DNA from 2 places in the Streptomyces sp. NBC_01288 genome. Region 1 is predicted to be linked to the other one. Evidence: riboswitches for the same ligand, from Rfam matches in the RefSeq annotation. Region 1 holds a riboswitch; the other holds the start of a gene.
The links. A riboswitch is a leader RNA that binds a small molecule or an ion and turns the genes downstream of it on or off. The one in region 1 is predicted to bind cyclic di-AMP.

Region 1 (3,397 bases):
ACACCGGACAGTTCAGAACTGGAAGGTACGTTCCGAGGCAGTGCAGACATGGTGCCTCCTTACGCGCCGTCACCTATCCCGGCGATGTAATCCGACGAATCATCGGGCGAAAGGGCGTGGAACTGAAGGGTGTTGAAGGCCTCGCTGTAGGCCTCTAGGTCTTCTTTCCGTTCGAGGTAGAGGCTACTCGTCAAGTGGTCTAGAACAACCACGTCCAGATCAGAAGTGCTCGGAAAGGAGAAGATAACGAAAGGTCCGGTGATGCCGATGTGTGCTCCTGCGGCGAACGGCAGTACCTGAAGCCTCACTTGGGGCAGCTTGGCCGCCTCCACGAGCCGGACCAGCTGACGTGCCATCACCCCCGGCCCGCCGACCTCGCGCCGCAGCACCGCCTCGTCGAGGACCACGCTCAGCTCCAGCGGCGGATCCGCGCGCAGCACGTCCTGCCGGGCCAACCGCACCTGTACCAGCGCGTCGAGCCGCTCGGGGCCGTCGTTGTCGAGGCCTCCCACGGCTGCCCGGGTCACCGCCCGGGCGTACTCGGGGGTCTGAAGCAGACCGGGGACCACCGAGGTCTCCAGGGTGCGGAGCGTGCTGGCCTGTGACTCCAGGCTGATGAAGTCCCGGTAGGCGGGCGGCAGTACACCGCGATAGGCGTGCCACCAGTGGTGCCGGCCGCCGCCGTCGTCGGAGCCGGCCAACACGAGGAGCATGTCCCGAAGTTGTGGGTCGCCGACCTGGTAGGCGTCCAGGAGTAACCGGACGTCGGGCGGTTTCACGCCACTCGCGCCGGTCTCGATGCGGCTCACCTTCGACTGGTGCCAGCCGACCAACCGGGCCGCCTCACCGCTGGTGAGCCCCGCCTCCGCACGCAACGCGCGCAGTTCCGCGCCCAGTTTCCGGCGGCGCACCGCGGGACCGTACTGCATGGGTTTCTCCTTACTCCTTCCGAGCCGCCCAAATACGGTCTGGGGTCGCAGAGTTCACCGCTTCGAGCGACAGATATATGCATATCTTGGTGGATCGCCACCGTTACCGACGCGGTAATGGCAGTCTGGCGAAGAAGCACCAGTCCGGGACCGTACTCGAACCATCCGCTCCGTGTCGGACACCGGTCCCGCGGGAAAGGGACGACCGCGCCATGGCAGACCATCTGGAAGCATCCGTCACTCTGCCGAGCGATCCCGCCTCGGTCTCCACCGCCCGCACCTATGTCGTCGGGACCCTGGTGGAATGGGGACTTCCGGCGGACACGGAGGTCGCCGACACCATCCGCCTCATCGTCTCCGAACTCGCCACCAACGCCGTACAGCACACCTTCGGGCAGTCACCCACCTTCACGGTGGACATGGAGCTGGAGCGTGACGAACGGCTGCGCATCGGGGTCACCGACAGCCATCCCCGGTTCCCGAAACGCCTGCCGGCCGCCGTCCAGCAGGACAACGGCCGGGGCATGGTGATCATCCGCTGGCTGACCGCGGAGTGCGGCGGCAAACTCAAGGTCCGGCCCACCCTGGAGGGCGGCAAGACGGTCTCCATCGAGGTGCCCTGGACGGTACCGGCCCGACCGGTGACCACGGCGGGCCAGCAGGAGCCGTAGAGCCGCCGTCTTCCGAACGTCTCCGTCCCCGAACGTCCCTGGACACCCGAGGGGGGTGGCGGCCTGTCAGGTGGCCGCCACCCCCCTCGGGAGATTCGGACAGGTCCTAGCTGACCCGGCCGTACCAGACGCTCTTGGTCCAGATCTTCTGCAGCCTCACCACGTCCCCGGTCTTCGGGGCGTGCCAGATCTTTCCCTTGCCGGCGTAGATGCCGACGTGGTAGACGCTGGAGCCCGAGTGGAAGAAGACGAGGTCCCCGGCCTTGCGGCTCTTGGCCGAGATGTGGTGGGACTTGTTGTACTGCTGGGCCGCCGTACGGGGCAGTTTCTTGCCTGCCTTCTTGTACGAGTACAGCGTGAGCCCGGAGCAGTCGAAGCGGCCCGGTCCGGTGGCCCCGTACCTGTACGGGGCGCCCTTCTTGGACGCCGCGACCTGGAGTGCCTTCGTCGCGGGTGTCGCGGCCGCGGCGTCGGATGCGACGCCCGGTATCACGACGGAACCGCCAACAGCGGCGATGGCGAAGGCCGAGGCCGTACCGGCCCTGACCATCAGCGACGGGACACGATTGAGCGCAGTCATGCGCAACCCTTCGTCAGCCGCCTGTGAAAGATGACCTGTCGGATTCGGGCTGACAAAGTTGCCCGGCCGCTGACGCGGCTTCACCCCAAGGGCTGCTCGACCCGGTCATGGCGTGACCGTCCCGGCGACCCGACGTGCTTGGGTCCTCCACTCCTGCCGATGCACTCCTGTCGACCTGTCATCCGGGTGGCGGCAGGACTCGGCGTCCGCCCGGATCGCCCCGCCGCTGCGGCGGGGTCTTGTCGTCAGACAGGGATCTTCACCTATGAATGTCCGAAAAGCCCAACGGAACCGGGGATTTGTGGGGTTACTCACCACTCACCCGTTCGGGTGGACAGCCCCGTGTTCGAAGGGGTGTCGAGGGGTTCCAGGCCCTCGGACCAGCACCGGAACCCTTCATGCGGCCCTCGGGCTACGCGTGTTGCGCAACCCGGACGGCCGTATGGGCGGAGCGGCGACTACTCCGATCGGGGGTACGCCGTTCGGCTCGTTTCGCCCCCGGCCGGAACGGCTCCGGGTCCGTCAACTGTCGGAGGGTGCGGGGATGGTGACGCGCGCCGTGCGGCGCTCCCCGTCCAGCACGCGCAGCGCCCGCGCGAGCGTGGGGGCGTGCAGTTCGGTCTCGCCCCGCTGGTGCATCAGCGCCAGCGCGTCCCGCAGCTCGGCGGCCTTGGCCACGAGCGCCTGAGCGGCCCTCAGACCACGATACGTGTCACCGTCGTGCGCCGGGTTGATACGGCCGAGCAGGTCGGCCACATCCAGGTAACGGTCGATCAACTCGCCCTCGGCGCGCGTCAGTGCGGGCAGCGGAGGCAGTTCCGGCGGCAGCATCGTCGGCTCACTCCCCGCCCGGCTCGGTGAGCGAGGTCTTGCGGGTCGACACGATCCGGTCCACCAACCCGTATTCCAGGGCCTGTTGGGCATCCATGATCCGGTCCCGCTCGATGTCGGCGCTCACCTGTGCCACCGTCCGGCCCGTGTGCAGGGCGAGCAGTTCCTCCAGTTGGACCCGCGTGCGCGCCAACTCCTCGGCCTGGATGGCGAGATCACTCGCCTGACCCTGGATCGGCTCGGGGAACGAGGGCTGGTGGAGCACCACCCGCGCACCCGGCAGCGCGGACCGCTTGCCCGGGGTGCCCGCTGCCAGCAGCAGCGCCGCGGAGGTGCCGGCCTGGCCGAGGCAGACCGTCTCCACGTCACACGTGACGAACCGCAAC
Region 2 (3,397 bases), 6.3 Mb from region 1:
TACGAGCCGATCGCGGACGAGGATGACGAAGCAGAGGCCGGCGACGAGAACGAGGAGGCGGCCAAGTGACCGAGCTCGCCACGATGGAATTCCACCCGCAGCCCCAGGCCGGCGAAGCCAGGCCGTGGGCCTTCCCGGCCCCGGAGCGCGGGACGCTCGGCAACGGCCTGACCGTGCTGCGCTGCCACCGCCCCGGCCAGCAGGTCGTCGCCGTCGAGGTGCTCCTGGACGCGCCCCTGGACGCCGAACCGGCGGGCCTGGACGGTGTCGCCACGATCACCGCGCGGGCCTTCTCCGAGGGCACCGACAAGCACTCCGCCGAGGAGTTCGCCGCCGAGCTGGAGCGCTCCGGCGCCACCCTCGACGCGCACGCCGACCACCCCGGGCTGCGCCTGAGCCTGGAGGTCCCGGCGTCGCGCCTGGCCAAGGGACTCGGCCTGCTCTCCGACGCGCTCAGGGCGCCCGCGTTCGCGGACAGCGAGGTCGAGCGGCTGGTCCGCAACCGCCTCGACGAGATTCCGCACGAGACGGCCAACCCGTCCCGCCGCGCGGCCAAGGAGCTCTCCAAGGAGCTGTTCCCGGCGACCTCGCGCATGTCGCGTCCGCGCCAGGGCACCGAGGAGACCGTCCAGAAGATCGACTCCGGGGCCGTACGCGCCTTCTACGACCGGCACGTCCGCCCCGCGACGGCCACCGCCGTGGTCGTCGGCGACCTCACCGGCATCGACCTGGACGCGCTCCTGGCCGACACTCTGGGTTCGTGGACGGGTTCCGCCGCGCAGCCGCGTCCCGTGCCGCCGGTGACCGCCGACGACACCGGGCGCGTCGTGATCGTGCACCGTCCCGGCGCCGTCCAGACGCAGCTGCTCATCGGCCGCGTCGGCGCCGACCGGCACGACCGCGTGTGGCCCGCGCAGGTGCTCGGCACGTACTGCCTCGGCGGCACCCTCACCTCCCGCCTGGACCGCGTCCTGCGGGAGGAGAAGGGCTACACCTACGGTGTGCGGGCGTTCGGCCAGGTGCTGCGTTCGGCACCCGACGGCACGGGCGCATCGATGCTCGCCATCAGCGGCTCCGTCGACACCCCGAACACCGGTCCGGCGCTGGACGACCTGTGGACGGTGCTCCGCAAATTGGCCGAGGGCGGACTCACCGACGCCGAGCGGGACATCGCCGTACAGAACCTCGTCGGGGTGGCGCCGCTCAAGTACGAGACCGCCGCGGCCGTCGCGAGCACGCTGGCCGACCAGGTCGAGCAGCACCTGCCCGACGACTACCAGGCGACGCTGTACCAGCAGCTCGCCGCGACCGGCACCGTGGAGGCCACCGCGGCGGTCGTGAACGCCTTCCCGGTGGACCGTCTGGTGACGATCCTGGTCGGCGACGCGGAGCAGATCAAGGAGCCCGTGGAGGCTCTCGGTATCGGCGAAGTGACCGTCGTCCCGGCCGAGTAGACGACCCGTAGCGAGCCGAACAGCGGCACGCGCGCGTGGGGGCCCTGGTGACTGAAGAGTCACCAGGGCCCCCTATTGTCCGAATTGGGGGAGAGGTTGCCTGTCTGCGCTGTGGCATGTGCAACAAAACCCGTGATCCGTTTGGGGATTGAAAGTGGCCCCGCTTAGCGTCGGTCCGGCTGTCCGTCAGGCACCGCGCCGCACTCGCGGCACCGGACAGTCATCGCCGAGTCCCCGTACGGCGCGAGCCAGGGGAGCCGGGGACCCACGTCCCTGGGGTGAATCGGACGCCCGCGCGCGGAGCGAGGGGGTCCGTAGGAGACCTTCCTGCTCCGAACCCGTCAGCTAACCCGGTAGGCGAGAAGGAAGGAAAGGACCACCCACTTCATGGCGTTCACCCGCGCCACCGGGAAGCACCGTCGCCCGAGCCGGACCCACCGCACCACCGTTCGCGTCGCGAGTGTCGCGGCCCTCACCACCACCGGCGTCGTCGGCACCCTCGCGAGCGCCCCCGCGTTCGCAGCGGAGCCCGCCGTGGAGCAGACCGGCCTCACCCCCGTCATCGCCATGGGCGACGCCGTCGCCGAGAAGATCGACGCCCAGGCCGCCGCCCAGCAGCAGGCCGCGGCCGAGCAGGCCGCCAAGGAAGAGGCCCGAGCCAAGGCCGCCGCACTGGCCAAGGCGGAGCGCGCGGCCGAGGTACGCGCCGCCCGCGCCGCCGAGCGCAAGAAGCTCAACACCTTCGTCGCACCGGTCACCGGCTCGTATGTCTCCACCGGCTACAAGACCGGCGGTTCCCTCTGGTCCTCCGGTGCCCACACCGGCATCGACTTCCACGCCTCGACCGGCACCTCCGTGCACGCGGTCGGCTCCGGCACCGTCGTCGAGGCCGGCTGGGGCGGCTCGTACGGCAATCAAGTGGTGATCAAGATGGCCGACGGCATGTACACCATGTACGGCCACCTGTCGTCCATCGGTGTCTCCGTCGGCCAGACGGTCACCCCGGGCGAGCAGATCGGCCTCTCCGGGGCGACCGGCAACGTCACCGGACCGCACCTCCACTTCGAGGCCCGCACGACCGCCGAGTACGGCTCCGACGTCGACCCCGTCGCCTACCTCCGCAAGCACGGTGTGAACGTCTGACGACGCACCGCCGCACTTCCCGAAGCCCTGGCCCGCCCGGCCGGGGCTTTCGGTGTTTCCGGAGCCCTCCTGTCCAAAAAATATCCATGGATTCCGGTCCGCCATCGGAAATTCCCGCTCATTGCAATAGAGTCACGGAACACACGTCAATCGTCGACGTTTCACGGGGATTAAGGCGGAGGTCGGACATGCGTATTCCGGCGCACTCGGTATGCACGGCGATCCGGGACGACATCGTCGCCGGTGTCTACGAGCGCGGCAGCCGGCTCACGGAGGAACTCCTCGCGCGCCGGTACGGGGTCTCGCGCGTCCCCGTCCGGGAGGCCCTGCGCACGCTGGAGGCCGAGGGGTTCGTGGTGACCCGGCGGCACGCGGGCGCGTGCGTCGCGGAACCGACCGAGCAGGAGGCCGCCGACCTGCTGGAGATGCGGATGCTGCTGGAGCCGCTCGGCGCCTCACGGGCCGCCCAGCGCCGCACCGAGGCCCACCTCAAGGTGCTGCGCGGCCTCGTCAGGCTGGGTCAGGAGCGCGCCAGGCGGGGCAACAGCGAGGATCTGCGCTCCCTGGGCAGTTGGTTCCACGAGACGCTGGCACAGGCCTCCGGGAGCCCCGCGCTGACCTCGATGCTGACCCAGCTGCGCCACAAGATCGCCTGGATGTACGCGGTGGACGCCCCGGCCAACCCCGTCGAGTCCTGGGCCGAGCACGGGGCCATCGTGGACGCCGTGGCCCGCGGCGACGGCGAGCGCGCCCGGGCGATCACCGCCCTGCACACCGAGCGCGCGGGCACCGCGCACCGG

Region 2: another riboswitch for cyclic di-AMP. It lies ahead of OG194_RS11660 (M23 family metallopeptidase); the one in region 1 lies ahead of OG194_RS40490 (C40 family peptidase).

What each region holds. Positions count from the first base shown of each region.
Region 1 covers NZ_CP108427.1:9,010,330-9,013,726, forward strand. Annotated here, with positions in the region: gene OG194_RS40475 (DUF397 domain-containing protein) at 1-50, opposite strand, end outside; gene OG194_RS40480 (helix-turn-helix domain-containing protein) at 60-929, opposite strand; gene OG194_RS40485 (ATP-binding protein) at 1,142-1,600, shown strand; gene OG194_RS40490 (C40 family peptidase) at 1,707-2,180, opposite strand; cyclic di-AMP (ydaO/yuaA leader) riboswitch at 2,184-2,363, opposite strand; gene OG194_RS40495 (hypothetical protein) at 2,703-3,011, opposite strand; gene OG194_RS40500 (ATP-dependent Clp protease proteolytic subunit) at 3,019-3,397, opposite strand, start outside.
Region 2 covers NZ_CP108427.1:2,722,705-2,726,101, reverse strand. Annotated here, with positions in the region: gene OG194_RS11670 (M16 family metallopeptidase) at 1-69, shown strand, start outside; gene OG194_RS11665 (M16 family metallopeptidase) at 66-1,454, shown strand; cyclic di-AMP (ydaO/yuaA leader) riboswitch at 1,669-1,828, shown strand; gene OG194_RS11660 (M23 family metallopeptidase) at 1,842-2,597, shown strand; gene OG194_RS11655 (GntR family transcriptional regulator) at 2,786-3,397, shown strand, end outside.